Regions from separate parts of the Nocardia sp. NPDC049190 genome, predicted to be linked through region 3. Evidence: riboswitches for the same ligand, from Rfam matches in the RefSeq annotation. Region 3 holds a riboswitch; each other region holds the start of a gene.
The links. A riboswitch is a leader RNA that binds a small molecule or an ion and turns the genes downstream of it on or off. The one in region 3 is predicted to bind cobalamin.
Positions count from the first base shown of each region.

Region 1: another riboswitch for cobalamin. It lies ahead of metE (5-methyltetrahydropteroyltriglutamate--homocysteine S-methyltransferase); the one in region 3 lies ahead of AB0B25_RS14180 (CbtB-domain containing protein).
Region 2: another riboswitch for cobalamin. It lies ahead of cobN (cobaltochelatase subunit CobN); the one in region 3 lies ahead of AB0B25_RS14180 (CbtB-domain containing protein).

Region 1 is NZ_JBEZDE010000007.1:48,239-58,199, forward strand. It holds gene AB0B25_RS08755 (DUF177 domain-containing protein) at 1-226, opposite strand, end outside; gene AB0B25_RS08760 (DivIVA domain-containing protein) at 321-1,067, opposite strand; gene AB0B25_RS08765 (GtrA family protein) at 1,441-1,959, shown strand; gene coaD (pantetheine-phosphate adenylyltransferase) at 2,315-2,800, opposite strand; gene rsmD (16S rRNA (guanine(966)-N(2))-methyltransferase RsmD) at 2,810-3,415, opposite strand; gene AB0B25_RS08780 (pyruvate carboxylase) at 3,412-6,816, opposite strand; cobalamin riboswitch at 7,287-7,460, shown strand; gene metE (5-methyltetrahydropteroyltriglutamate--homocysteine S-methyltransferase) at 7,630-9,897, shown strand.
Region 2 is NZ_JBEZDE010000010.1:101,474-111,434, forward strand. It holds gene cobJ (precorrin-3B C(17)-methyltransferase) at 1-267, opposite strand, end outside; gene AB0B25_RS11645 (precorrin-8X methylmutase) at 264-899, opposite strand; gene AB0B25_RS11650 (MBL fold metallo-hydrolase) at 1,167-2,021, opposite strand; gene AB0B25_RS11655 (MerR family transcriptional regulator) at 2,112-2,528, opposite strand; gene AB0B25_RS11660 (oxidoreductase) at 2,726-3,664, shown strand; gene AB0B25_RS11665 (Lrp/AsnC family transcriptional regulator) at 3,740-4,177, opposite strand; gene ddaH (dimethylargininase) at 4,315-5,181, shown strand; gene AB0B25_RS11675 (precorrin-3B synthase) at 5,344-6,591, opposite strand; cobalamin riboswitch at 6,896-7,027, shown strand; gene cobN (cobaltochelatase subunit CobN) at 7,042-9,961, shown strand, end outside.
Region 3 is NZ_JBEZDE010000013.1:72,617-82,577, reverse strand. It holds gene AB0B25_RS14200 (ATP-dependent Clp protease ATP-binding subunit) at 1-648, shown strand, start outside; gene AB0B25_RS14195 (histidine kinase) at 829-2,235, opposite strand; gene AB0B25_RS14190 (OsmC family peroxiredoxin) at 2,695-3,135, shown strand; gene AB0B25_RS14185 (CbtA family protein) at 3,462-4,325, opposite strand; gene AB0B25_RS14180 (CbtB-domain containing protein) at 4,316-4,510, opposite strand; cobalamin riboswitch at 4,540-4,694, opposite strand; gene mhuD (mycobilin-forming heme oxygenase MhuD) at 4,775-5,089, opposite strand; gene AB0B25_RS14170 (alpha/beta fold hydrolase) at 5,149-5,895, shown strand; gene AB0B25_RS14165 (A/G-specific adenine glycosylase) at 6,088-6,960, opposite strand; gene AB0B25_RS14160 (carbonic anhydrase) at 7,095-7,718, shown strand; gene AB0B25_RS14155 (hypothetical protein) at 7,838-8,521, shown strand; gene radA (DNA repair protein RadA) at 8,622-9,961, opposite strand, start outside.

The DNA of each region.
Region 1 (9,961 bases), on a different contig from region 3:
CGCCTTCGGACACCGCCTGCAATCGCAGATCGAGTTCGACCTGCGAGCCCGCGGGGATGGCGATCAGATCGAGCCCGATGCGGCGGTCCGTGGTCAGGGTTCGGCGCAGCTCCCGCATGGTCCCCGGCCTACGACCGAGGCTGCGGGTATCCAGCACGAAAGCCGCGTCCGGCGCACGGCGCTGGTCCGCACGGGAACGCGACGCGGAACCGGAACCGGCGGGCATCACGAACTCACTCACACTCGAGGGAATATGGGCAACCGTTGACGATACGCGACCGTGCCGCCGTCACCCAAACCGAGCCGGTCACGCGTGCCGCTCACCTACGGTATTCGGTGACGTAGTCCGGCGCGCCCGCGCCGGAGCGCAACTGGTGCCTCCCCCGCCCGACCGTACGCAGCGCGCTGGTGAGCGTCTCCTCGAAGTCGGCCAGCCTGCCGTCCACATAGTGGTCGCACTCTTCGCGTGACCGGTCCGCTTCGGCATGCGCGGCATCGATGACCCTGGCCGATTCCGCATGTGCGGCGCGCACCACCTCGGTCTGCGAGACCAGCCGCTCCTGCTCGGCGAGGCCGTCGGCGACCGAGCGTTCGTAGGACGCCTTGCCCGCGTCGATCATCCGCTCCGATTCGGTGCGCGCGCGACCGGTCAACGCCTTGAATTCGGCGTTGCCGTCCGCCACCACTCGATCGGCCTCCTCCTGCGCGGCGGCGACCAAGTGGTCGGCATGGCTGCTCGCCTCCGCGACCATCCGGTCGGCATGCGCTTTGGCGTCGGCGAGGATCCGGTCGGCCTCCGCACGAGCCGAGCCGATGGTGTGCTCCGCCTGCTCGTCGGCGCCGCTCACCGCGGCCTCGGCAGAGGCCATGGCGTCGGCGACGATCTTGTCCCGGTGGTCGAGCACGTCCTGGGCGTCGTCGAGTTCACCGGGCAGCGCGTCGCGCACGTCGTCGAGCAGCTCGAGCACCTCACCTCTCGGCACGATGCAGCTGCGAGTCGGCGGGATGCCGCGTGCCTCTTCGACGATGGCGACCAGTTCGTCGAGTGCTTCGAATACGCGATACATGCTCACTACCCTTCTGCGGACTCACGGCGAAACTCCACCGCGGTCCAGTGTGCCCTTCGTCACCGCTCGCGCCACGCCATCCTCCGGTGTGTCGTCCCGGTGTCTTACACGCCACACAATCAAGTGGAGATTGCCTCTCCACTTCGTGCTACATTCGAATCGAAGGTCGCTCGAGATCTTCGGCACGGACCGATGAGGACCGCGGATGAGGAAGCCGAGGAATGGACAGACGTCCGCCGACTATGCGCAATTACCGCATCGTCAGCACATGCTGACGATGCCGTACCCGCGGAATGCGGCGGGAGTCGACGGGAACGAAGCGATAGCCGTCGCTGTTGTGCGTACCGAAAGCTCGTGTTCGATCGGAAAGACGATGACTGTTCTGGAACTGCCGCGACCGTCGGGAGTAAACGCCACCAGTTTCCTCGTGCCGTGGGGCGGCCCATATCCCGCACTGCCGACGGCTCCGGTAGCTGCCAAGGTCCAGCAACTGACCCACTATGTGCGAGGCGATCGAGGCCTCGCCCAGTTGATCCGTTTCGCGCTGGTCGGTGGATCCAGCAACGTCGCCTACGTCCTGTTGTTCTTCGCCATGCACGGCACGGGGCCGCTGGTCGCGAACGTCGTCGGGTCGATCGTCAGCACGATGATCGCCAACGAACTGCACCGCCAGCTGACCTTTCACGCCGCAGGCCGAGTCGGCTGGTTCACCGCCCAGTGGGAGGGCGGCGGGCTGGCGCTCGTCGGCCTCGGCATCACGACCGCCGCACTCGCCGCACTCGGCGTCTGGGCGCCCGGCCTCGGAGACACCGCCCAGGCCGCCGCGATCCTGGCCATCACGGTCGTGGTCGGCGGCATGCGCTTCCTCGCGCTCCGCGGCCTGGTCTTCTGAACCGCCTCTCCGGGAATTCAGGCCGTACCAGTTTTGTGACGCGGGATTCGCGTTCAGGTCTTGCGATAGGCGCCAGGTGGGTTGGGGGGGTTCCCAGGAGTTACCCATGTTCAATCGAGATCAGGGGCGCTGTTACGCCACGCCGGGGATTCATACGAGTGGGTGACACGGGATTCCCGTTCAGGTCCTGCGGTAGGTGCCAGGTGGGATTTGGGATTCCCCGGGAGTTACCCATGTTCTGCTGAGGGCGGGGTGCTGTTTCCACCTCCGCGGGAAGGTCCAGCGGTGGCTGGGTGGGTTCGGTCGTTGTGTCGGTCGAGCGGTGAGTAGCTCGTGCGGGGCCTCGCTACTCGGGTCAGCCCCTGCGTTCGGCGAGGCGGGCGACCAGGCGTTTGTGGACCGAGGGGGGAAGCATGTCGGTGACATCGCCGCCGAATGTCGCGACCTCCTTCACCAGCGAGCTGGACAGGAAGCTGAAGGACGGATTGGTGGCGATGAAGAAGGTGTCCACACCGGACAGCTTCTGGTTCATCTGCGCCATCTGCAGCTCGTAGCCGAAATCGCCCGCATCGCGCAGGCCCTTCACGATCGCGGAGATACCCTGCTGCCGCGCGAAGTCCACGAGCAGGCCATGCCACGACTCCACCCGGACGTTGGGCAGATGGGTGGTCGCCTCCCGCAGCATCTGCATGCGTTCCTCGACGGTGAACATGCCCTGCTTGTTCTGGTTGATCATGACGGTGATGACGACCTCGTCGAACTGGGCCGCGGCCCGGTTGAAGACATCGAGGTGTCCATAGGTCACCGGGTCGAAAGACCCGGGGCACACTGCTCCGGCCATGAGGCGACGCTAGCAGGACCGCGACGGATGGGCGGCGGTGGCCGGACCTGTAGCGGCGTCGAGTTCGAATTCCGCGAGATCCAGGCGGGTCTCGCCGTACCGGCGCGACTTCGCGGGGACGAACCCTGGGGGCCAGTCGATTTCGGAGGACCGCGCCGACCGCTCCAGCACGACGAGCGCGCCGGGATGCAGCCAGCCGCGCTCGGCCAGCGCCCACAGATCTGCCTGCACCGCCGCGGTCTCCATCGCGTAGGGCGGATCGGAGAAGACCACGTCGAAGGCTCCCGCACCCCCCGATTCCAGCACGCTCGCCACCGTCGCGATCCGCAACTGCGCACCGGGCAGTCCGAGGTCGGCGATATTGCCACGCACCACGGCGGCTGCTTTGCGGTCGGACTCGACGAGCAACGCGTGCTCGGCGCCACGCGACAGCGCCTCCAACCCCAGTGCGCCGGAACCCGCGTACAGGTCAAGGACGCGGGCTCCCGCGAAATCGATCCGGGCATCCAACGCGCTGAACAGCGCCTCACGCACCCGATCGGACGTCGGCCTGGTGCCTGCGGGCGGCACCCGCAAACGCCGCCCGCCCGCCGCACCGGCGACGATCCGCGTCATTCGGCGGGAGACTCGCGGACGGCCAGCTCGATCAGCAGATCGCCGCCTTCGACCTGCTGCACCGGACCGATCGCGACCCGACCGACGATGCCCGAGCGCGGCGCGGTGATCGCGGCCTCCATCTTCATCGCCTCGATGGTGCCGATGGTGTCACCCACCGCGACCGAATCGCCCTCGGACACGGCGAGAGTCACCACCCCCGCGAACGGGGCCGCGATGTGGCTCGCGTTGCCCTTGTCGGCCTTCTCCGCGGCCGGGACATCGCTGGCGATGGAACGGTCTCGCACAGCGACCGGACGCAGCTGCCCATTCAGAATGCACATCACGGTGCGCATACCGCGCTCGTCCGGCTCGGAGATCGCCTCCAGGCCGATGAGCAGCGTGACACCCTTCTCCAACTGCACGCGATGTTCCTCGCCGTGGCGCAGACCGTAGAGGAATTGGTTCGCCGACAAGCCGGAGGTGTCGCCGTACTTCTCGCGGTGCGCGAGGAACTCCGCGTTCGGGCCGGGGAACAGCAGGCGGTTCAGCGTGGCGCGCCGCTGCTGCGACGTACCCGCGAGCCCCGCCTCGTCCTCGGGACTCAGCGCCGTTTCCGGCTTCGCGGGCCCACGACCGGCCAGCGCCTTGCTCCGGAACGGCTCCGGCCATCCGCCCGCAGGGGTGCCGAGTTCGCCGCGCAGGAAACCGATCACCGAATCCGGGATGTCGTAACGACCCGGATCCTCGGCGAAGGCCTCGATGTCGACACCGGTGCCGACCAGCGCGAGCGCCAGGTCGCCCACGACCTTCGACGACGGCGTGACCTTGACGAGACGGCCGAGTAGCCGGTCCGCTGCGGCGTATTTTGCCTCTACCTCTTCGAAGCGGTCACCGAGCCCCAGCGCGATGGCCTGCTGCCGCAGGTTCGACAGCTGACCGCCGGGAATCTCGTGGGTGTACACCCGACCGGTCGGCGCCGGGAGCCCGGATTCGAAGGGCGCGTACACCTTTCGCAGCGCTTCCCAGTACGGCTCCAGATCGCAGACGTTCTGCAGGTTCAGGCCGGTGTCGTACTCGCCGTGCGCGGCTGCCGCCACAATCGCGGACAACGCGGGCTGACTGGTCGTTCCGGCCATCGCGGCACTGGCGCCGTCGACCGCGTCGGCGCCTGCCTGCCAGGCGGCCAGATAGGTGGCCAGCTGACCGCCGGGGGTGTCGTGAGTGTGCACGTGCACCGGGAGGTCGAAATTGTCCCGCAGCGCGGTGACCAGCTGGGCGGCGGCCGGAGCGCGCAACAGGCCCGCCATGTCCTTGATGGCCAGCACGTGCGCGCCCGCGTCGACGATCTGTTCGGCGAGCTTGAGGTAGTAGTCCAGCGTGTACAGCGACTCGTTCGGATTCGCCAGATCGCCGGTGTAGCTCATCGCGACTTCCGCGATAGCCGTCCCGGTCTCGCGCACCGCGTCGATGGCCGGGCGCATCTGGTCGACGTTGTTGAGCGCGTCGAAGATGCGGAAGATGTCGATCCCGGTGTCGGTGGCTTCCCGGACGAACGCCCGGGTCACCTGCTGCGGATACGGCGTGTAACCGACGGTGTTGCGCCCGCGCAGCAACATTTGCAGGCAGATGTTCGGCACCGCTTCGCGCAGCGCGGCCAGCCGCTCCCACGGATCCTCGTACAGGAAACGCAGCGCCACATCATAGGTCGCGCCGCCCCACGCCTCGATGGACAGCAACTCCGGCGTGAGCCGCGCGACATGTCCGGCGACCCCGAGCAGACCGTTGGTGCGGACCCGGGTGGCCAGCAGCGACTGGTGTGCGTCGCGGAATGTCGTGTCGGTGACACCGACCGCCGTCTGCTCACGCAGCGCCCGCGCGAAACCCTCCGGCCCGAGCCGCAGCAGCCGCTGCCGGGAACCGTCCGGCGGCGGCACGGTCAGATCGATGGGAGGCAACTTGTCATGCGGGTACAGCGTGGTCGGCCGCTCGCCGTGCGGCTTGTTGACCGTGATGTCGGCCAGATAGTTGAGGATCTTGGTGCCGCGATCGGCCGAGCCGCGCAGCGTGAGCAGCTGCGGACGCTCACCGATGAACGACGTGGTCACCCGGCCCGCCTTGAAATCGGGATCGTCGAGCACCGCGAGCAGGAACGGAATGTTGGTGGCCACGCCACGGATGCGGAACTCGGCAAGAGCGCGACTGGCCCGAGCCACCGCGGCGCCGAAATCGCGACCCCGGCAGGTGAGTTTCACCAGCATAGAGTCGAAGTAGGCGCCGATCTCCGCGCCCAGGTTCGCGCCGCCGTCGAGCCGGATGCCCGCACCGCCCGGCGTACGGTAGGCGGTGATCCGTCCGGTGTCGGGGCGGAATCCATTGGTCGGGTCCTCGGTGGTGATCCGGCATTGCAACGCGGCGCCGCGGATCGTGACCGAGTCCTGGCTCAGACCCAACTGCTGCAGGGTCTCCCCGGCGGCGATGCGCAACTGCGACTGCACCAGGTCGACGTCGGTGATCTCCTCGGTCACCGTGTGCTCGACCTGGATGCGCGGATTCATCTCGATGAAGACGTGGTTGCCGCGCTCGTCGAGCAAGAACTCGACGGTGCCCGCGCAGCTGTAGCCGATCCGCCGCGCGAAGGCCACCGCGTCGGCGCAGATGCGCTCACGCAGCGCCGGATCCAGATTCGGCGCGGGTGCGAGTTCGATCACCTTCTGGTGCCTGCGCTGCACCGAACAGTCCCGCTCGAACAGATGCATCACGTTGCCGTGCTGGTCGGCCAGGATCTGCACCTCGATGTGGCGCGGGTTCACCACTGCCTGTTCCAGGAAGACGGTGGGGTCGCCGAAGGCCGATTCGGCCTCGCGCGCGGCCGCCTCGATCGATTCGCGCAGATGCGCGGCGTCGGTCACCTGCCGCATGCCACGACCGCCGCCGCCCGCGACCGCCTTGACGAAGATCGGGTACTCCAGCTCGTGCGACGCGGCGATCAGTTCGTCCACATCCGCCGAGGGCGCACTGGACCGCAACACCGGCAGACCGGCCGCCTTGGCCGCCGCGATGGCGCGGGCCTTGTTACCCGCGAGTTCGAGCACCTCGGCGGACGGGCCGATGAACGTGATGCCCTCGCGAGCGCAGGCCGCCGCCAAGTCCGGGTTCTCCGACAGGAAGCCGTATCCCGGGTAGATGGCGTCCGCACCCGCCGATTTGGCCGCTTCGATGATGGCGTCGATGGAAAGGTAGGCCCGCACCGGGTGGCCGGCTTCGCCGATCTGATAAGACTCGGCCGCCTTGAGCCGGTGGACCGAGTTGCGGTCCTCGTAGGGGAACACGGCGACCGTCCCGATGCCGAGCTCGTAGGCCGCGCGGAAGGCCCGGATGGCGATCTCGCCACGGTTGGCAACCAAGACTTTCGAGAACATTGACCTAAGGTACCCGGCGCCATGTACAGCACCGACACAGAAGCCCCTTCGCGGCATTCCGCACACCGACCGCTTCCACCGCGAAGTCATGGTTACCTGGAGGACACCTCTGGCGAATCGCGCGCCGCTCGACCTCCAGCCAAGGCCCGGGACCACCACGCGCCACACGCCTGCCGACGAGTGGTACGAGCAGCGGTCCACGCCCTGCCCGAGCGGCGTCCATCGATGCTGACACCCCTAGGTCGTGCCAACGACGAGTTCGGAGGATCGAATCTCGGTGTCCGGGAAATTCCGGATTCGACATCGCGGATTTCTCTGGACGCCGGCTCGCGCCGACAAGCAGATATCCCGGCCGGTCGCCCACGAGCGGCGCGGCGCGTCCTATGCTGAAGGCGCAGCTGGTTCACCGGCGCACGACGAGTTGGAGCCCCGACGTCGCGCGACGGAGTCGAACTCGTTCGGGCGGAGACGTCCCGGGCGGGTGAGAGGGAACCCGGTGGGAATCCGGGACTGTCCCGCAGCGGTATGCAGGAACGACCGCCGTCACCAGGCACTGAGTTCACGAGCCGGAAGGCTCCGCGACTTGGGAAGCGACGGCCAGTAGGTCGGCCATCCGGCCGGTGCCAGCGAGTCCGAAGACCTGCCAGCCGTGCCGGGTACGCCGTACCCGGCGGCCACCGCCTCGTGGATTGGGCGCGGACCGCCAGCGCTGACGTGTCGGGCTCCCCCGCCGGGAATTTCTCCGGCATGTCGCATGGTTCTCCGCCTGCCCGTATGGCGATGGTTTTCGACCTCAGCAATGGAGAAACATCGTTGACTGTTTCACATCAGAAGCCGTTCACCGCAACAGTTCTCGGGCTACCTCGGGTGGGGCCGCGCCGTGAACTCAAGCGAGCGACCGAAGCCTACTGGGCGGGCCGGATCGGCGCCGACGAATTGCACGCTGTCGCACGCGACCTCCGGCACGCCCAGCTCACCGAGTTGCTCGCCGCGGGTCTCGACTCGATTCCGGTCGGCACCTTCTCCTACTACGACCAGGTGCTCGATACCGCTGTCCTGCTCGGCGCGCTGCCACCGCGGGTCGCTGGGATCACCGACCCGCTGGACCGGTACTTCGCCGCGGCGCGCGGCACCGACACCGTCGAACCGCTGGAGATGACGAAGTGGTTCGACACCAACTACCACTACCTGGTGCCGGAGATCGGACCGGAAACCCAGTTCTCGCTACACCCGGCGAAGCTCTTGGCGGAGCTGCGCGAGGCCGTCGCCGTTGGGGTGCCCGCGCGGCCGGTCGTGGTCGGGCCGATCACCTTCCTGAAGTTGGCGAAGGCGACCGGCAGCAACGTCGCGTCTCGGCTGACCGAGTTGCTCCCGCTATATCGCGAGCTGCTGCGTCTGCTGGCCGCCGAGGGTGCGCAGTGGGTACAGCTCGACGAGCCGGTAGTGGTCATGGACCTCAGCGCGGACGAGATCGATCTGGTACACACCACCTACGCCGAACTATCGGCGGCGACCGATCGCCCGGCGATCCTCGTCGCGACCTACTTCGGGCACCCGGATGCCGCACTCGCCGCGCTGGCCAGCACCGAGATCGAGGGCGTCGCGATCGACTTCACCGCTGGCACCGACGTTTCCGCGGTGGCGGCGGTGCCGGCTTTGGCAGGCAAACTGCTGGTGGCCGGCATCGTGGACGGCCGCAATGTGTGGCGCACCGACCTCGACCGCGGCCTGGCGACCCTCGGCACCCTGTTGGGATGCGCTGCGCACGTGGCGGTTTCGAGCTCGTGCTCGCTGCTGCACGTGCCCTACACACTGGCCGCCGAGACCCGGCTGGACGAGCGGCTGCGGTCGTGGTTGGCCTTCGGTGCGGAGAAGGTGGCCGAGGTCGGTCTGCTCGCGACCGGGCTGCGCGAAGGGACCGAGGCGATCGACGCCGAATTGGCCGCGGCGCGTGCGGCGCTGGACTCTCGGCACTCCGATCCGCGGCTGAACGATCCGCGGGTGCGGGCCCGGTTGGCCGGGCTCGGGCCGGAGTCGATCCGCCGTTCGCCCGCCGAGCTGCGCCGCGAACTGCAGCGCGATCGTCTGCGACTGCCCGCACTGCCCACGACGACGATCGGTTCCTACCCGCAGACCTCCGCGATCCGGTTGGCGCGGGCCGCGCTGCGCACGGGCGAGATCGACCAGGCCGAATACGTGCGGCGGATGCGCGCCGAGATCACGGATGTCATCGCATTGCAGGAGAAGCTGGGGCTGGACGTGCTGGTGCACGGCGAACCCGAGCGCAATGACATGGTGCAGTACTTCGCCGAGCAACTCGACGGGTTCGCGGCCACCGAACAGGGCTGGGTGCAGTCCTACGGCACCCGCTGCGTGCGCCCGCCGATCCTGTTCGGCGATGTGGCGCGACGGGAGCCGATGACCGTCGAGTGGATCGGCTACGCGCAGTCACTTACCGACAAGCCGGTCAAGGGAATGTTGACCGGTCCGGTGACCATTCTCGCGTGGTCGTTCGTGCGCGACGATCAGCCACTGGGTGATTCGGCACGCCAGGTGGCGCTGGCGATCCGGGACGAGACGGTGGATCTGCAGACCGCGGGCATCCGGATCGTGCAGGTCGACGAACCGGCGTTGCGCGAACTGCTTCCGCTGCGCACGGCCGATCAGCCCGCGTACCTGGAGTGGTCGGTGCAGTCGTTCCGGCTCGCGACCTCCGGGGTGTCGGATGCCACCCAAATCCACACCCACCTGTGCTATTCGGAATTCGGCGAGGTGATCGACGCGATCGCCGGACTGGACGCCGATGTCACGTCGATCGAAGCGGCGCGCTCACACATGGAGGTGCTCGACGATCTCAACGACGCGGGCTTCGACCTCGGCGTCGGACCTGGGGTGTACGACATCCACTCGCCACGGGTGCCCAGCGTGGAGGAGATCACCACGTCGCTGCGCGCGGCACTGAAAGCGGTGCCCGCCGAACGGCTCTGGGTGAATCCGGACTGCGGATTGAAGACCCGGGGGCCCGCCGAGGTGGAGGCATCGCTGCGCAACATGGTCGCCGCAGCGGCAGCCGTGCGCTGAATCCGTCCAGGTGATCGATGATCGGCGCCCCCTCGGGATCGGCGGATTCCGCGGGGGCGCCGAT
Region 2 (9,961 bases), on a different contig from region 3:
CTCGTAGAATTCGTCGATCGCGCCCTGGTAGCCGCCGGGATGGTCGGTGGTCTCGGTGGTCACCGGGTAGACGAGGTGCTCCTCCAGCTGGCCGGGGCGCATATATGGTGCGGCGATGCGGCGGGAGATACTACGACCGTGGCGTGCGCTGTGGAACGCGATGACATCGGCAGCGCCGATCACCCTGGCCGCCTTGACCGAAACCAGCTCGGGATCGCCGGGGCCGAGCCCGACGCCCCAGAGTTTGCCCGGCGCGGCAGTACTCATTCCTGTTCGCTCGCAATCGCATTCAGCGCTGACGCGGTGATGCCGCTGCCGCCTCGTCTGCCGCGGACCGTGAGGTACTCGACGTCGCCGTAACCGATCAGCGCGTCCTTGGATTCAGCGGCGCCGACGAACCCGACCGGGATGCCGAGCACGGCCGCGGGACGGGGCGCTCCGGCGTCGAGGAGGTCGAGCAGGTGGAACAAGGCCGTCGGGGCGTTGCCGATAGCGACGACCGCGCCGTCGAGTCGGTCGCGCCACAGTTCGAGCGCGGCGGCGGAACGGGTAGTCCCCGTGGCCGCCGCCAGTTCCGGCACCCGCGGATCGGCGAGGGTGCAGATCACGTCGTTGTCGGCCGGTAGTCGTCGGCGAGTCACCCCCGAGGCGACCATGGTCGCGTCGCACAGAATCGGTGCTCCCGCCCGCAGCGCCGTCCGCGCAGAAGCCACGACCCCGGGCGAGAACGCGATGTCCGTCGCGAGATCCACCTGGCCGCAGCCGTGGATCATCCGCACGACCACCTGCGCCACGTCCGGGGGAAAACCACTCAGATCGGCTTCGGCACGGATCGTCGCGAACGAGCGCCGGTAGATCTCGGCTCCGTCGGTCAGGTAGCTGGTACGTACGTCGGGCATGCGGTCCACCCTAGTGAGTCAGTCCTCGTGCCGATCGTGGGCTCGGCCGGTGCGGCGACGCAGGGCCGACAACGTATGTCGTCCGGGGCCGCTGTGCTGGCGGTGGAGGTGGCTTCCGCACCACGCAGTCGGCATCCTCACGGGCGCATCGAACCGCGTCCGGGCGATCACCGCCTGGTGCGCCCGCGGTCGGTCCGATGTCTATGCCGGTACAGCCGACCAACCCTCGTGGATGTCGACCCGGCCGGCCGCACTCTCCGGAACCACTCAACTCTCCAGTTCGTACCCGCCGTCACCAGTCGGCGCCACGTGGCCCGCCGTCGGTCCTGAGAAGTGCGTGCCGATGAGGAGGGCGCGGGTGCGGGCGAGTTCGTCGAGCATCGAGCGCCTGGTTTCGACGGCCTGCACCGGGTCGTGGTCCCCGCCGGAGACCCACTCGGGATGTGTGAACTGGACGGGATGATGGATGAAATCCCCGGTGATGAGCGCGTGTTCACCCCGCGACTCGAGCAGTACGCTCGTGTGGCCGGGGGTGTGGCCCAGTGTGGGGACGAGCCGGACCTCAGGCGTGATCTGCTCGTCGGTCGCAACCAGATCGATCAGCCCGGCCTCGATCAGTGGACTCACGGAGTCGGCGAAGAGCTCCGATGTTCCCTGCCCTCCCGCTTCCTGAGCGTGCGCGAACTCGGTCCGGGCGAAAAGGTGCCGGGCGTTGGGGAAGGTGGGAACCCATGTGCCGTTGACCATTCTGGTGTCCCAGCCCGCGTGGTCGACGTGCAGGTGGGTGCACAGCACGATGTCGATGGCTTCGGGAGGGGATGCGGTTTCCGTCAGATCATGCAGATACCTGCCGTCGAGCCCGTTCCACGCTGGCACAGGACGTCCTTGCTTGCCATTGCCCAGCCCCGTGTCGGCGATGATCCGACGCGTCGGTGTCATCACGACAAAGGAATGAATGCTGGTCCTCAGCAGGCCTTGTTCGGTGGCGAAGTGCGGATATAGCCAAGGCAGTCGCCGCACGGCCTCCGGAGTGGCCTGCGGGAGCATCAACTCGGTGTTGCCGATCGACTCCAGTTCGGTGATCTTCGTGATCGTGATGTCCCCGAGCGTCCACGTGCTCATTTCGGTCTTTTCTTCCGGGGAGGGCCGTCACGTCCTGACGTTGCCTGAATTTCGCTGCGCAGCGAACTCGGGCGCACCTTGCTGGGCGGCTCACTGCGCAACCGGGTCCGGCTCGCCCTCGGCGACGGTCGGCGTTGTGGACCCGGCGTCCTCCCATGCGTGCAGATATGCCCTGATTGCGCGCCGGTTGCGTTGGAGTACCTCGATGCGTCGTTCGAGGCTGCTCAGTTGACGGCGTAGTCGGTCCAGATCTGTTGTCGCCGGGCACGACGAAGCGTGTGTTTCTTGCTTCGCGGCTTCGAGACAGGGGAGAACCTCGCGGATCATGTCTGTCGTGAAGCCGGCGTCGAGAAGTTCGCGAATCTGCAGTACGCGGTCGATAGCAGGCTCGCCGTAGGTGCGGTAGCCGTTGCCGCTGCGGTACGGGTGCAGGATCCCGACCTCTTCGTAGTAACGAAGCAGCCGCGGCGCGACACCCGTCTTCGCGGCCAGGTCCCCGATCTTCACATCGCTCTCCTCGACTAGGCATGCGTGCGGACGGCGTGTGCCGCACCATCGCACCGATAGGCGACTTCGTCGTCGCCGCTTGACCTTCACATTAGTGGGAAGGTTTAGCTTTTTCAGGTTCCCAGACCTGCCGAAGCGGGTTGATCGAGACCGCGTCGACGAGAAAGCGAGATCAAGAGATGACGACGGGTTCCAGAATGAACGCGAGCAAGCCGGGCGGTGGCGGATGGACCGCGGACCGAATGGCCGGACAGCAGGGTCGCACCTTCGTCGTGACGGGCGCGACCAGCGGTCTCGGCCTGGTGACGGCGCGCGAACTCGCGGCGCATGGTGGTCGGGTATTGCTCGCCGTTCGGGACGCGGCACGGGGAGAGGAGGTGGCGTCCTCGCTGCGTAGGGCGCATCCCGGGGCGGAGGTCGAGGTGCGTCGGGTCGATCTGCTGAATCTGGACTCGATCCGCCGGGCGGCGCAGGAGATCGGCGCGGCGGAGTCCGTCGATGTGCTGATCAACAACGCGGGGATCTCGATGGTCGAGCACTCCGTGACCGAGCAGGGCGCAGAGCGTCATTTCGCCGCGAATCATCTCGGCCACTTCGCGTTCACGGCGCTGCTGGCACCGGCGCTGCGTCGGTCGCCGGCGCCGCGTGTGGTCACCGTGACGTCGTACATGCATGAGAAGGGCGAACTCGATCTGGACGATGTCGCGTGGTCGCGCAAGTACACGCCCCTCGCCGCCTACTCGGCATCGAAGCTGGCCAACGCGGTCTTCGGGGTGGAACTCGCCCGGCGCGAGCAATCGTCGTCGTCGCCGATCGCCAGCATTCTCGCGCACCCGGGCTACAGCAACACACCGATGCAGAACAAAGGCAGCGGGATCATGGGAGTCGCTATGCGCGTTTCCGGAAAACTCTTCGCGCAGAGTCCGGAGATGGGAGCTCTGCCTCAGCTTTTCGCGGCGACCCAGCCCGATCTCACCGGGGGTTCCTACATCGGGCCTGACGGTCGGGGTGGACGTTCTGGACATCCCACACCTGTGCAGCTGTCGGCAGCAGCCCGAGATCCAGAACTCGGCCGTCGCCTGTGGGAGCGTTCGCAGCAGCTGACCGGCATTCGCTGGCACACCGCCGAAGTCTGACCGCGCTGCCCCAGCGGCGAGGACGATCGGGCCGTCGAATGCTGGTGGCGGTGATGAGCGGGGCCGCGGGCCGGATCAGGTTCGCGGCCGCTCGAGGATCCGGGACATGACGATCGAACTGCGGGTGCGTCCGACGCGCGCGTTCTCCCGGATCCGTTCGACGGTCACCTCGATCTCGGCCATGTCGGTGGCCATCACGTGCACCAGGGCGTCGGCCTCGCCCGCGATCGTCCACACACCGACGACCTGGGGGATCGGTTCCAGGCTGCGTTTGAGTTCGGCGGGTGAGATGTTGTCGCGGTAGTAGACCTCGACGTACGCCTCGGTTTTCCAGCCGAGAGCAGCTGGATTGACCAAGGCGGTGAATCCGGTGATCTGTTTGCTCGCGACCAGCCGGTCGACTCGGCGCTTCACCGCCGGTGCGGATAGTCCGACTGCGCCGCCGATCTCCTGGAATGAGGCGCGCGCGTGCTCGAGCAGTCGTTCGAGAATGCGTCGGTCGAGCTCGTCCACTTCGCACCCGCTTCCCGTTCACGCAATGAACAGTTGCTCTGCATGGAATCTACGCAACAAATCATTGTTTCTTGCGCAATAGTAGGCGAATTACGGTCATGGCAGCCGAAAGTTCGCGTCTACCTCCGGGAGCACCGTTGACTTCTGTAGCCACCCTCCAGGCCGAGTTCGCCGCACGTCGCCCGTCATCGCGACGGTTCGTCATGTGCCGACCCGACCACTTCGAAGTCTCCTACTCGATCAATCCCTGGATGAACCCCGACGAGCCCGTCGACCGCGCCCGAGCCATCGACCAATGGGAGACCCTGCGCGCGACCTATCAGGAGCACGGGCACAAGGTCGACGTGGTGCCCGGCATCCCCGGCCTACCGGACATGGTGTTCGCCGCGAACGCGGGGCTGATCGTGGGCGATCGCGCGATGTCGGCCCGCTTCACCCATCCCGAACGCGCCGCCGAGGGCCCGGTCTATCACCGCTGGTTCGCCCGGCACGGCCTGGCCGGGCTGGTCGGAGCCACGGAACTGAACGAAGGAGAGGGCGACTTCCTCCTGGTCGGCGACCGGTTGCTGGCGGGAATGGGGTTTCGCAGCTCCCGTGCGGCGCATGAGGAGGTGTCGCGTCACTTCGAGTTACCCGTGGTGTCCCTGGAACTCGTCGATCCGCGCTTCTACCACCTGGACACGGTACTGCTGCCGCTGGACGCCACGACCGTCGCCTACTATCCGCCCGCGTTCAGCGCGGACGGTCGCGCGGTGCTCGCCGAGCTCTACCCCGACGCGATCGTGGCCACGGATGCCGATGCGGCGGTGCTCGGATTGAACGGCGTCTGCGACGGTGCGAACGTCTTTCTCAGCAGCCGTGCGACCGATCTGAGCGAAGCCCTTCGTGCCCGCGGCTACAACCCGGTCGGCATCGACCTGTCGGAACTGCTCAAGGCGGGTGGCAGCGTCAAGTGCTGCACCCTCGAAATCCACGGGGCGAGGACGAGTCGACGCGCACCGTGATGCGAAGTTACGACGGTGAGTGGCCGGCGGAAACATTGCGGTATTCGTCGCAGTGCCGAGGTAGGTGGTGTCGATACGGGCCTGGGGCGCAATGGTGTGCAGGTGACCGCGAGGACGCGCAATCGGTGGCCGGGAGATGGTGACTCGCGCGCGTCCTCTCGGTCAGTCGATGCGATAGCCCTCGTCGGTCGCGACGACGTCGGTGGCCGCGCCGCGAGGGCGGCCACAGCGGCGGTCGCAGCCGGACCAGTGTTGCCGACCGGCGACTGTGACCTCCGCCGAAGCGATCACTGGAATGTCCAGGATTCGTTGGTCGGCGCCATTTTTCAGCTCGGTGCGTTCGGTGCTGGAAGTGTCTGCCCCGACTGTGCTGTCAGCGGATGGCAGCACACGCCCCGAGTCGATCGCCGCCGTCACGTCGGCGCGGACATCGGTGTGGGATTTCGCGCAGCCAGGCTGTCCGGCACAGGCGCTGACCAGGTGCCAGGGCGAATCGGCGTCGAAGACCAGACCCATCGGCGCGAGTACGCGCACCACCTGTTCAGCGGCCCATTCCTCGAGGTCGGTAGCTATCAGGCCGCGCCACGGGGTGACGAAAACGGGGCGTTCTATGGCGGCCAGGAACTCTGCGGTACGGGCGGGTAAGGAACCGAGGCGCACGCCGGCGCCGAGGCTGATCAGACCGTTGTCCTGCTCCAGCCAACCGATCGGAACAACCTGTGCGGTAGTGAATTCGAGACGATCGTCGCCGGGGGACAGGCCGAGGAGATCGACCACACGCTCGCTGCCGTGCGCTATGTCACGCAACCGCCAGCGGCCGGGGTTGTCATCGCGCAGTGCCACGAACCCGTGGGCGGCGGCGAGCACGACCTCGGCCACGTCGGCGGCGTGGATCCGGATGCCGCTGTCCTCGCCGGCCAACAGCAGCGCGAACTCGTCCGCGCCGAGGGCATGCGCACCGATATCGGCGCCGAGTCCGCTGACATCACCACGGCCGTCATCGAGGGTGAACAGCGCCCGGCCGGGTAGATCGGCGAGGCGAGGCGCGGCCATCAGCTCGGTGTCCAGCGTGCGAACCAGTCCGTGCACGTCCGCCACGCCACCGATTCGTCCGGACAGTGGCGACGCGATGATGTTGCGCACCCGCTCGTGCGTGCGGCTGGGCAGTAGACCGACGCTCTCCAGTCGCGCCCACAGCGCCTCGGCATCGCCTATCCGGCGCAGTTGGACGTTGCCCCGTGAGGTGAGCTCGATGTTCCCATCGCCGAGGTCGTGCGCGGCCTCGGCGAGGACCTGCCATTGCGCGGGCTCCACTCGCCCCCCGGGCACCCGAATCCGCGCCAATGGCCCATCGGCCGCCTCATGTAACCGGAGCACGCCGGGACAGGAATCGGCAGCAGGTCGTGTCATAACTTCCTCAGCCTACGTGCCCCTGGGCCGGCCCTGGCCACGGCGACCGGCGAGTTCCCCACGATCCGGACGCCGAGTTGTCGACGTCGGGCTGGTTCGCGGGCTGTCGCGGAGCAGGCCGTTACCGATTTCGTGTCGAACCGGGATGGCCGACCTGGCTGAGGGAGGTGGCGCCGCGCTGCGATCGCCTGCGCAGGGGTGGCCGGCTTCGGCCCTACCCACCCCACGAGCTGTGTGCAGATCATCGACGACTTGCCGGCCGACCGGAATCGCGCGGTATGGCGGATACGCAGTCCGACTCGCCTGCGTATCCAGGTAGCATCGGCGTGCTCGGCGGACCACGAGGAAACCGGTGGGAATCCGGTGCGGTCGCGCCACTGTAGACAGCCAGACCCTCCCGGCGAGCAGCGAACCCCCGATGGGCGCGTCACCCAAGGAAGGCTGCCACCTGTGATTCTGCTGCTGTCCACGTCCGACACCGATCTGCTGAGCGCCCGCGCCAGCGGTGCCGACTACCGATGGGGTAACCCCGCTCGTCTGCTGGTCGACGACTTGCCGGAGGTGCTCGCCGGCGCCGATCTGGTGGTCGTGCGAATCCTCGGCGGCAAGCGGGCGTGGGAAGACGGGCTGTCGGCAGTGCGCGCCAGCGGCGTACCGCTGATCGCGCTCGGTGGCGAGATCGCCCCGGACGCCGAGTTGATGGAGTGCTCAACCGTGCCGGGGGGCGTCGCGGCCGACGCGCACAACTACCTCGCTGCGGGTGGCCCGGCGAATCTGCGTCAGTTGCACAACTTCCTCTCCGACACCGTACTGCTCACCGGATACGGGTTCGAGCAGCCGGTCCACCTGCCGAGCTGGGGCGCGCTGGATCGGCCCGTGGCGCCGGTCGAGGGTCCGACGGTCGCGGTGATCTATTACCGTGCACAGCACCTCGCGGGCAATACCGCGTACATCGATGCGCTGTGCACCGCGATCGAACAGGCCGGCGCGCGCCCGCTGCCGCTGTACTGTGCGTCGCTGCGCACCGCCGAGCCGGAACTGCTCACCACGCTGCGACAGGCGGACGCCCTCGTGGTCACCGTGCTGGCCGCCGGCGGTACCAAACCCGCCACCGCCTCCGCGGGCGGCGAGGACGAAGCATGGGACGTCGGTGCGCTGGCCGATCTGGACGTGCCCATTCTGCAGGGTCTCTGCCTGACCAGCGGCCGGGACCAGTGGGAGGCCAATGACGACGGCCTGTCGCCGTTGGACGTCGCCACCCAGGTCGCCGTGCCGGAGTTCGACGGCCGGATCATCACCGTCCCGTTCTCGTTCAAAGAGTTCGACGCCGACGGCCTGTCCACCTATGTCCCCGACCCCGAACGCGCGGCCCGGGTCGCGGGCATCGCCACCCGCTATGCCCGGCTGCGTCACATCCCTGCCGCACGCAAGCGCGTCGCTGTCATGCTGTCGGCCTATCCGACCAAGCACGCCCGGATCGGCAACGCCGTCGGCCTGGACACCCCGGCGAGCGCGATCCGTCTACTCACCGAAATGCGTTCCGCTGGCTATGACCTCGGCGAACCCGGCGAGATTCCCGGGCTGGCCGAACGCGACGGTGATGCTCTCGTGCACGCCCTGATCGCTGCCGGCGGGCAGGACCCGGACTGGCTTACCGCCGAACAGTTGGAGGGCAATCCGATCCGCATCGGCGCGGCGACCTATGCCGCCTGGTTCGACACCCTGCCGGTAGATCTGCGCGAAGCCGTCGTCGAGACGTGGGGGCCGGCACCCGGCGGGCTGTACGTCGACCGGTCGGCCGATCCGAACGGCGAGATCGTCATCGCCGCACTGCGTTTCGGCAACATCGTGTTGATGGTGCAACCGCCGCGCGGATTCGGCGAGAACCCGGTCGCCATCTACCACGACCCGGATCTGCCGCCGAGCCACCACTACCTCGCTGCCTATCGCTGGCTCAGCGCGCCGGAGGGTTTCGCCGCCGACGCGCTGGTGCACCTGGGCAAACACGGCAATCTGGAGTGGTTGCCCGGCAAGACGCTCGGCATGTCCGCCTCCTGCGGCACCGATGCCGCACTCGGCGACCTGCCGCTGATCTACCCCTTCCTGGTGAACGACCCCGGCGAGGGAACCCAGGCCAAAAGGCGCGCGCACGCCACCCTCGTCGACCACCTGATTCCACCGATGGCCCGTGCCGAAAGCTACGGTGACATCGCGCGTCTGGAGCAACTTCTCGACGAGCACGCCAACATCTCGGCGCTCGACCCCGCCAAACTTCCGGCCATCCGTCAGCAGATCTGGACGCTGATGCGGTCGGCGAAGATGGATCACGACCTCGGTCTCGCCGAACGCCCGGATGAGGAGTCCTTCGACGACATGCTGTTGCATGTCGACGGCTGGCTGTGCGAGATCAAGGACGTCCAGATCCGCGACGGTCTGCACGTGCTCGGCCAGGCGCCCACAGGCGAGAGCGAACTCGACTTGGTGCTCGCCATGTTGCGTGCCCGTCAACTGTGGGGCGGCGAGCGCTCCGTGCCCGGCCTGCGGGAAGCGCTCGGCCTCGACGAGTCCGGAACCGAGATGCGTGAGCGGGTTGACACCGTGGAATCCCTTGCCCGTGAACTCGTTTCGGGGCTGCAGGCGGCGAATTGGTCGCTGGACGTGGTCGACGGTCTCACCGCTGATGCCGAGGTCCGCCGGGTGCTGCGATTCGCGGCCACCGAGGTGGTGCCGCGGCTGCGACAGACCGGGGTCGAGATCGAGCGAGTGTTGCATGCGCTGGACGGCGGCTTCATTCCGGCGGGTCCGAGTGGGTCGCCGTTGCGCGGTCTGATCAACGTGCTGCCCACCGGCCGCAACTTCTATTCGGTCGACCCGAAGGCTGTGCCGTCGCGCCTGGCCTGGGAAACCGGCCAGGCCATGGCGGAATCGCTGTTGAACCGGTACCGGGCCGATCATGGCGAATACCCGCGGTCGGTCGGCCTTTCGGTGTGGGGTACCTCCGCCATGCGCACGTCCGGCGACGACATCGCGGAAGTCTTTGCGCTGCTGGGTGTCCGACCGGTCTGGGATGAGGCGAGCCGACGGGTCACGACCCTGGAAGTGATGTCGCTCGCGGAATTGGGCCGCCCCCGGGTGGATGTCACCGTACGGATCAGCGGCTTCTTCCGTGACGCCTTCCCGCATGTGCTGGCCTTGTTGGACGACGCGGTGCGCTTGGTCGCCGACCTGGACGAGCCCGCCGATGCGAACTACGTGCGCGCGCACGTAGAGGCCGACCTCGCCGAGCACGGTGATCAGCGGCGAGCGACCACCCGCATCTTCGGCTCCAAGCCGGGTACCTACGGCGCGGGCCTGCTGCAGTTGATCGACT
Region 3 (9,961 bases):
CAGGTCTTGGAGGACGGCCGCCTCACCGACGGTCAGGGCCGGACCGTGGACTTCAAGAACACGGTGCTGATCTTCACCTCGAACCTCGGTACGTCGGATATCTCGAAGGCCGTCGGTTTGGGCTTCACGCAGAGCAACGCCGAGGGTTCGAACTACGAGCGGATGAAGCTCAAGGTCAACGATGAGTTGAAGAAGCACTTCCGACCGGAGTTCCTCAACCGCATCGATGACGTCATCGTGTTCCACCAGCTCACGACCGACCAGATCGTGCAGATGGTGGACCTGATGATCAACCGGGTCGAGAAGCAACTGAAGAACAAGGACATGGCGCTCGAGCTCTCCGAGCAGGGCAAGGCGCTGCTGGCCAAGCGTGGCTTCGACCCCGTGCTCGGTGCCCGGCCGCTGCGCCGGACCATCCAGCGTGAGATCGAGGACCAGCTGTCGGAGAAGATCCTCTTCGGCGAGATCGGCCCCGGCCAGACCGTCGTCGTCGATGTCGAAGGCTGGGATGGCGAGGGCTCCGGTGAGAATGCCAAGTTCACGTTCACCGGCAAGGCGAAACTCACCAAGGCTCCCAGTGCGGAGAAGCCTGAAGTCGTGCTGACCGGCGCGGCCGAAGGTCCCGTCGAGTCGGCGTCTGGCGAGTAAGTCATACGACGAAGGCCCGTGCACACCGAAACGGTGTGCACGGGCCTTTTCGTGTCCTGTGCCGAATTGCGCGGCGCTCGGAAGACCGACCATGGCCGCCGTAGTGCCGGCCGCCCTTCTACTGGCCGTGGATCAGCGCGACTGCTGCCATCGGCCGACCGCCCGTTCTGTTCCGGTGCGCTATTGCTTCGCGGGCTGGTCGGATGCGGTCGGCTGCCCCGCAGCATGGTGGTGCAGCGAGCTGTTCGGCGCCGTCGGTTTCTGCTCCACCGCGTGCGCGGGCAGTCGAGCCGCGACTCGGAATCCGCCGCTCGGGCGCGGGCCCGCCGTGAGTGCGCCGCCGAGCGCGTGCGCCCGCTCCCGCATGCCGATGATGCCGTTGCCGCCGCTCGTGCCAGACCTGGGCGCCGGTGCTCCCGTAGGCCGGGCGTTGTCGACGGTGATGTCGATCGAATCCGCCGTGTAGCGCACGGTCACCGTGGCGTCGGCGCCCGGCGCGTGCAGTACCACGTTGGTCAGCGACTCCTGGATGATCCGTGCTGCCGCCGCATCGATCACGCTGGGCAGCGACTGCGGAGTGCCGCGAACCTGGGCGTCTACCGTCAGGCCGGTCGCGCGGGGGAGTCGCAGCAGCTGGTCCAGGTCGTCGATGCTCGGCGTGGGAGAACGTGGTGCCGGTGTGGGTTCGGCGACTCCACCGCCCCGTCCAGGACGGTTGTTCGCGGTCGAATCTCGTTCGCTCGCTACCGATTTGTTCCGGGCCGGTTCGGGGCTGTGGCGGGTGCGCCGACGTCTGTCCCGCTCGTCCACGGGGGAGTCGCGCGTCGGTTCGTCCGGTGTGGTCACTGTTGCGGAATGGATCGTGTGCAGCAGCGAGTGCATGTCCGCCAGCGCATCGCGGCTCGCGGTCTTGATTGCCGTCAATGCCGACTCCGCCTGCTCCGGTTTCTTGTCGAGCAGTTCCAGTGCCACCGATGATTGCACGTTGATCACCGAAAGGTGGTGTGCCAGACCATCGTGCAACTCGCGCGCGAGGGCGAGACGTTCTTCGCCGTTGCGCCGTTCGCGCCACGCCACCTCATCCCTGCGGGTGGCCTCGGCCTGCTGCCTGCGTGCGACGAAGACCGCCTGGCGCTGCCGAACGACCTCGGCCACCAAGAGCAACACGGCCAGGCATGCCATCAGCGCGAATACCTGCCACACGGTGGCAGTTCGGCCCAGCAGCGCGGGCAGCGGCCAGATCAGAGTCAGGGCGCAGAGTGGGACGAGTGGGTAGGTCCACCAACGGGACCCGGTGCTCGCGGCAGTGAGAAACGCGGTGACCAGCGAGACGAAAATCGGCACGTCCCCGTAGCCGAGCAGGACATAGGTCAGGCACACCGCGAGGGTGACCACGAATACCGGCACCGGGTACGCCCGCCGCCAGATCAGTGCCACCGGCCCGGCAAGCAACAGCAGATAGCCGACGATATCGAGAGACCGCACTCCGCTCTGCCCCATGTTCGCGAACGTGCCCCCGACCAGCTGAATCGCGGCCACAACAAGCGCGACTCCCTGGTCCGAGCCGACCGAACTCCGATCCGTCATCCCTGCCACCCGCACCCCCGTAGCCTATGCGGCTCGGCAATGTTTCGAGGCCCGCCTCGAAACGTATTTCTCGGATATCTTGTGCGGCGCTGCCCGTCGGCATTGCTCCGCGGCGTTCCGCGGTATCGGCGCGACCGGCCTCGGCATGTCATCGACGAAGGCCAGCGCGGGCACCGTGTTCGCGCTGACCTCGAGGCGTCGTGCCGACCAGGGCGACGAATCCGCAGCGACCCGAGCACGACCGCGGTGTGGTCGGACGTGGCCCGGATTTCGCTTGGTGTGTGCTGGATTGCTGAGGTGAGCTGGCGCGGGCGGAGGGGCCGATGCGGGGCGGAGCGTCCGGAGGGTTCGTGCGGTTCGGGAGATGCGCCGGGGCGAACGACATACCGGTGCGCTGAAGCGGGCCGACCAGGGTAGGTTCGAGCTGAATCGTCACACATCATCGGCGAAAGGACCGTGATGCCCACACGTACCGCTCGTACTGCTTGGACCGGCACTCTGCAGGAAGGTTCCGGACAGGTTGAGCTGGCCAGTTCGGGGGTCGGCAAGTACGACGTGTCGTTCCCCAAACGTGCGGCGGAGGATGCCGACGGCACCACCAGCCCGGAGGAACTGATCGCGGCCGCGCACTCGTCCTGCTACGCGATGGCCCTCTCGGCGCAGCTCGGTAACGCCGGCAGCACCCCGGAGAGCCTGGATGTCACCGCCGACGTGACCCTCGGCCCCGATCCGGCAGGCGGCTTCCGGATCAGCGGAATCAAGCTGACGGTCCGCGGGCGCGTCCCTGGCGTCGATGCCGAGGCCTTCCAGGCCGCCGCCGAAGCCGCCAAGGCCGGCTGCCCCGTGAGCAAGGCACTCGCAGGCGTCGACCACATCACCCTGGATGCGGCCCTCGCGTAGTCCGCGCAGTTGTTTGGTTCTTCGCACACTCCGTAGGTGTGTGAGGAGCCATGCGGAAGTGCGGAGAATCAGCGAGAGTGGCGGCCGCGCCGAGCGGGTGCAGCGGGCTGGATGACGATCAGGACGGCATCTTCCTCGCCTAGTTGGATGGCAGGCGCTGTCCGGCCTCGGCCTCGTTCGCGAGCAGTGCGACGGCGAGACCGGACGAACGCGACCAGAATGGTGTGCGGCGACGGGCTGCGCTGTCCGCGCGCAACGGTACGGACAGAACGAAAAGGTAGTGCCGGCCATAGCACCGACACTGCCTATCGCAATCCGGACGCCGATCAGCCTGTGGTAGCGACCGAGTCTCGTACCGGAGCGGCGGTGCGCGTCGCGAATTCGGTGAGGGCGGCGAAACCGAGGGCCAAGGCAGCCCATAGCGTGGCCGTCTCGGCCAGCGAGGACACCCGGAACTGCCACAGCAGAGTGGCGGGGAACTCGGCGCTCACCTCGTTGACGCCGGGCAGCAGGATGTAGCCGAGCGTCGTCACCGAGACCAAGCCGACGACGCCCCCGATCAGCCGCACCGTGAACAGTTGTCCGCGCAACACCTTGAATACGGACACCGCAACGGCGACGGCCACGATGCCGAGCAGCACCGCCGCCACCCAGAGCAGGGTCCGTTCGTTGATGGTCTCCGGATCACCCACGGCGGGTGGGTTGGCCGGGTATTTGAAGAACGGCACGGCGACGATCGCGAGCCAACCGCCGGCGCCGAGCGCCAGGGCGAGATTCGGCCCGGGCAGCGTGGTGTAGCGCCGCGCGACATGCGCGACCGAGGCGTAGATGGCGCCTAGGGCGAGGCCTGCCAACCCGAGTGCGAGGAATTGCCCCGCCTTTTGCCCGGTGCGGCTCACCAACGGCGCTTCGTCGTCACCGTGCGAATGCACGCCTGCGTCACCGTGCGAATGCACGCCTGCGTCACCGTGCGAATGCACGCCTGCGTCACCGTGCGAATGCACGCCTGACGGTTCGGAATCCGCGCTGTGCGCGTGTTCGCCCGCGGAGTGGGCTTCTTCGATGGCGATCGCGGCGTCGACCTTGGGCTCGCCGACGAAATAACCTACCGTCGCGGCCAACAGCCCGGCGATCAGGCCGGCGAGTAGACCGCGCACCAGCAGGGACGTGAGTGAACCGGTCAGTGGCACGGAAGCCCCAGCAGGTGGCGTCCGTCATGCATCAGTTCATGCAGGTACATCCCGCCGCGCGAGATGGCGCCCTGATCGAAACCGACCAGGTACAGCGTGAGCAGTGCGAGAAGAACGACACCGACCGTGACGAGCACGGTGGCCAGGGAATCGGTTGCCCGGCTGGGTGAATGCGCGATGGCCATTCGAGTCCTCCTTGGGATGCGCGTCCCATCGGGTGGTGGCGCGACGGTGCCGGTGTCTGGCTCTCCGGCGCCGGTTACCCGATGCACGGAATACAGTGGCGCGACCGCTCCGGAATCACACCGGAATTACCACATCACCATCGCGTTTGTCTCTCGAACTGTGACACCTGTGGACGTCCGACGTCAATAGGATCGGGACGCCCGTACCACGGCGTCGGGCGAGTCGCCGGGCAGAGCGCGCTGCCCGGCGGTAGGTATTCGGTGTCAGTTCGCCGGCTTCGCGGCGACGTCGAGTACGACCTCGAACTCGAGCAGCGAGGCGCCCGTCGAGACCGGCTTCTTACGCTCGCCCGCGTGCGCCTCGCGTGCGGGTCCGTCCCGCCAGGCCGCGAAGGATTCCTCCGAATCCCACTGGGTGACAACGAAGTACCGGTTTTCTCCGGCGACCGGGCGCAGCAGCTGGAACCCCAGGAAACCCGGCGAATTCTCGACCGCGTGCGCACGATGGGCGAAACGCTTCTCCAGCTCTGGGCCCGCGCCCTCGGGAATCTCGATCGCATTGATCTTCACAACAGCCATGGGATCCAAGCTAGCGGTTCGCGCCGAGTTGCCGCTCGGGGACTCGTATTGTCGAACCGATGTTGCACGACGAGGGCGGAGCAGGCGCGCCGATCCTGCTGCTGCACGGACTGATGGGCAGCGCGCGCACCTGGCGCGATCAGCTGGACTGGCTGCGCGAGTACGGGCACGTCTACACCTTCGACTCGGCAGGTCACGGCAGGCCCGCCCCCGACGAACCGACTACCGAGGCGTTCGTGGCGGATCTGGCCGCGGGCACGGTGGAGATCACGGAGCCGATGGTCCTGATCGGCCATTCGATGGGTGCGCTGCACGGCTGGGTGTTCGCCGCGACGTACCCCGAGCGGGTGCGTGCGCTGGTGATCGAGGACATCGCACCGGATTTCACCGGCCGTACCGCCACGGACTGGGCCGCGATGATCGAGGCATGGCCGCAGCCGTTTCCCGACGCCGAGGCCGTGCTCTCGTTTTTCGGCCCGGTCGCTGGGCGGTACTTCCTGAGTTCGTTCGAGCACGGGTCGGATGGATACCGGCTGCACGGCTCGGTTGCCGCTTTCCGCGAAATCTCCGAGGAGTGGGGCACCCGCGACTTCTGGCCGCAATGGCGGGCGATCCGGGTGCCCGCCCTGCTGCTGGAGGGCGAACACGGCATCACCCCGGCAGGGCAGATGCGGCAGATGGCCGCCGCGCACCCGGATGCCGACTACGTGCTGGTCCCGGGCGCGGGTCATCTGGTGCACGACGACCAGCCGGAGCGCTACCGGGCGGAAGTCGAGCGTTTTCTCCATCGGGTATTAGGCGGCTAGCCTGTCGGCACGACGAGCCGTTGTTCGACTTTCGGTGTGTTGCCGGTCGCGCGACCGTCCGTTGTTATCCGGTTCTGTGGACCGATCGGTCTGTTGTCAGGCTGGGCACGCGCGGGTGGCTGGGCCGGTGTCGGTGAGGCGGTTCGTTCAGCCGGTGCGAGTGGCCAGGCCGCCGTTGCGCACGGGTGTCGGTCATCCGGTCTCCGTGGCGAGCCCGCCCTCGCCCGCGAGCGCGAACAGCCCATCGGGGGTCTGTTCGATCAAGCCGTCCACCAGCAGCGAATCCAGGGCGCGATCGCGCTGGCCGGAGTCGCGGGTCCAGGCGAGATCGAGGCGCATTCGTTCGACCGGCCCGCTGGCGGCGCGCAGCACATCCAGTAGGCGACCGCGCGCCTGCCGGTCGGTGCCCTCGTACTTCTGGGTGCGGCGGACTACCTCGGTCACCGGGCGGCCCGCGTCGACCCAGGCGCAGCGCGGCAGCGGGCAGCGCGAGCACCCGGGGGTGCGTGCGGTACACACAGTCGCCCCGAGTTCCATCAGAGCCGCCGAGAACACCGCGGCGTGGTCGATCCGGCGCGGCAGCAGGGCTTCGGTCTCCGGCAAGTCGCGCGAGGACGGATTCCCCGCCTCCGCGCGCCCGTGCACGGCCCGGGCGACCACTCGGCGGACATTCGTATCGACTACCGGGACCCGCTGGCCGAACGCGAAGCACGCGACGGCCCGTGCGGTGTACGCGCCGATCCCGGGCAGACCGAGTAGTATATCCACCTCGTCGGGCACCGCGTCACCATGCTCGACCGCCAGGACTCGGGCGCACTCGTGCAACCGCAGCGCGCGGCGCGGATACCCGAGTTTGCCCCAAGCCCGCAGCACCTCGGCCTGCGAGGAAGCGGCCATGGCGGAGGGGGCCGGCCAGCGCGCCACCCACTCCCGCCAGATCGGTTCGACGCGCACCACCGGAGTCTGCTGCAACATGATCTCGCTCATCAGAATCTGCCAGGCGGTGACACCGGGTCGGCGCCACGGCAGGTCGCGCGCCGTCTCCTGATACCAGTCCACCAACATGTCGGCGTCGATACCGTTGCGTGCGCCGTTCTGCACTGTCCTCACTATTCCTGTCCTACTGCCGCAGTCGCTATTTGCCGACCTGTAACCGACCGAACTCGCTGGTAGCACCCGTCACGTGCACAATGGTCGGTATGCCTGATTCCAACCCGATCAGCGCCTGGAAGTCCCTGCGGGAGGGCAACGAGCGCTTCGTCAACGGCGAGCTGCTGCATCCTAGCCAGGGTGCGGCCCACCGGGCCACACTCGTCAGTGGCCAGCATCCGCACGCGATTTTGTTCGGTTGCGGTGACTCGCGAGTCGCGGCCGAGTTGATCTTCGACCAGGGGCTCGGTGACATGTTCGTGGTGCGCACCGCGGGACATGTGGTCGACAGCTCGGTGCTCGGATCGATCGAGTACGGGGTGCAGGTGCTCAACGTGCCGTTGATCGTAGTGCTCGGGCACGACAGCTGCGGCGCGGTGAAGGCGACCATCGACGCGCTCGACGGTGGCGAGGTTCCCGGCGGATTCATCCGCAGCGTGGTCGAGCGAGTCACGCCATCCATTCTGATCGGGCGGCGGGAAGGCCTGTCCACTGTCGACGAGATGGAGGCCAGGCACGTGGTGGAGACCAGTCGCCTGCTCATGCAGCGGTCGATGATCATCTCGCAACGGGTCGCGACCGGTGAGTGCGCGATTGCCAGCGTGACGTACAAACTGGCCGAAGGCCGGGTGCAACTCCAGCGTGTCGTCGGCAATATCGGCGAGCTTGCCTGACCGGGTAGCGCGGAGTTTTCCCAGCGTGTGGGCCAGAATCGGCCTGAACCGAGTGTGCCCGCCGCCGACACGCCGTGCCCCTGAGGCGTTGCACCCGACCGTGCCCTTACCGTTGAGTCGTGCTGGAACCGCATGGACCGCTGCCACCGGAGATCTATTGGCGTCGACGCGTATTCGCCATCGGTATCCTCGTCTCGGCGCTCGCGCTGATGATCTGGCTGGTGGCGATGGTCGCGAACGGCGGTCATTCGCCGGGCGACGGCAACGCGGCGGCGTCGAGTTCGACCACCGTGGCGCAGAAATCCGGTGCGAGTTCCTCGGTCAAGACGTCGAGCAGTTCGGAAGCCCCGAGGCCGACCAACAGTGCCATCGCCACCCCGAGCGCACCGCCTGCTGTGGCGGCGGGGCAGTGTCCGGACCAATCGCTGGCCGTCAAGATCAGCGTGGATCAGCCGTCCTACAAGGTCGGCGATCAACCGGATCTGCGGATCGTCATCACCAACATTTCCAGCACCCAGTGCCAGCGCGATATGAATCTGTCCTCGATCCAGGCGTCGGTTCTGTCACTGGACGGACTGCGCCGGTTGTGGACGAGTTCGGATTGCTCGCCTACCGAGGAGTCCAGCACGCGGATCCTCAAGCCCGGCGAGCAGGCCTTGTTCACCGTGCAGTGGTCGGGTATGACCTCCCAGATCGGGTGTAGCGGTGAGCGCGTGCAGGTTCCCCCGGGCGCTTATCAAGCCGTCGCTCAATTCGGCCCGGTGCGCAGCGCCCCCGAGCCCTTCAACCTGACCCCCGCCTGACGCCCGGCGGGGGCGAGCGCGACGCCATCCTGGGGCTGAGCGCACAGGCGCCGACACTGCTTTCCGCACCGGGACGTTGCGGAGTGTGACGAGCTATCGGCTACTCGCCGGCCTCCGGTTTGGTGTACGGCGCGCGTAACTTGGCCATCCGGATTGCCGAACCCACATCGGTGACCTCGTGAATCCGCATGCCGCCGCCGCTGATTCGATCAAGTCCCGGTGGCACCAGGGCCGTGGTGAAGCCGAGCCGCTCCGCCTCGGCCAGCCGGCGTGCCAGCCCGGTCACTTTACGTACCTCACCGGCCAGCCCGACCTCGCCGAGTATCACCCAGCCCGCGGGGATCGCCCGATCGGTCGCGGCACTCGCGAGGGCCAGCGCTATGGCCAGGTCCGCCGCGGGCTCCACCAGCCGCATACCGCCGACGGTGGCGGCATAGACGTCGTGCTTGCCCAAGTACACCTTGCTGCGGCTCTGCAGCACGGCGAGCACCATGGCGACCCGGTTGTAGTCGAGCCCGCTCACCGCGCGGCGCGGAGCCGGAATCTGGGTCTCCAGGGTGAGTCCTTGCACCTCGCCGACCAAGGGCCGCTTACCGTCCATCGCCACGGTGACGGCGGTGCCGGATACCGAATCGGTCCGATGGTGCAGGAACAGGCCGGACGGGTCGTCGACGCAGGCGATGCCGTCCTCGTGCAGTTCGAAACAGCCCACCTCGTCGGCGCTGCCGAAACGGTTCTTGAGTCCGCGCACCATACGCAGTGTGGAGTTTTTATCGCCTTCGAACTGCAGCACTACGTCGACCAGGTGCTCGAGCGTGCGCGGGCCCGCGACATTGCCGTCCTTGGTGACGTGCCCGACCAGCAACACCGCGATACCGCTCGCCTTGGCCAGCGAGGTCACGGCGGCGGTCACCGCGCGCACCTGGGTGACACCGCCGATCACACCGTCCGCGTCCGGGGCGAGCATGGTCTGCACCGAATCGACCACGAGCAGCGTCGGCCGAACCTGTTCGACATGTCCGAGCACAATCGACAGATCCGACTCCGCGGCGAGATAGACCCGATCGTGCACCGCGCCGGTGCGATCGGCGCGCAGCCGGACCTGGCCCGCGGACTCCTCCGCGGTGACGTAGAGCGACTTCTCGCCGGTCTGGGTCGCCCAGCGGTGCGCCACCTCGAGCAGCAGCGTCGACTTGCCCACGCCCGGCTCGCCCGAGAGCAAGACCACCGAACCGGGTACGACCCCACCGCCGAGCACCCGATCGAGCTCGCTCACCCCGGTCGGCCTGGCTTTGGTGATCTGCGAATCGATCCCCGAAATCGGGGTCGCCGCGGTACTCGGCAACATCGCCTTGCGACCGGGCGGCCCGATGGCCCCCGCCGAGACGACCACCTCGCTCACGGTGCCCCACGCGCCGCACCCGGAACACTTGCCCACCC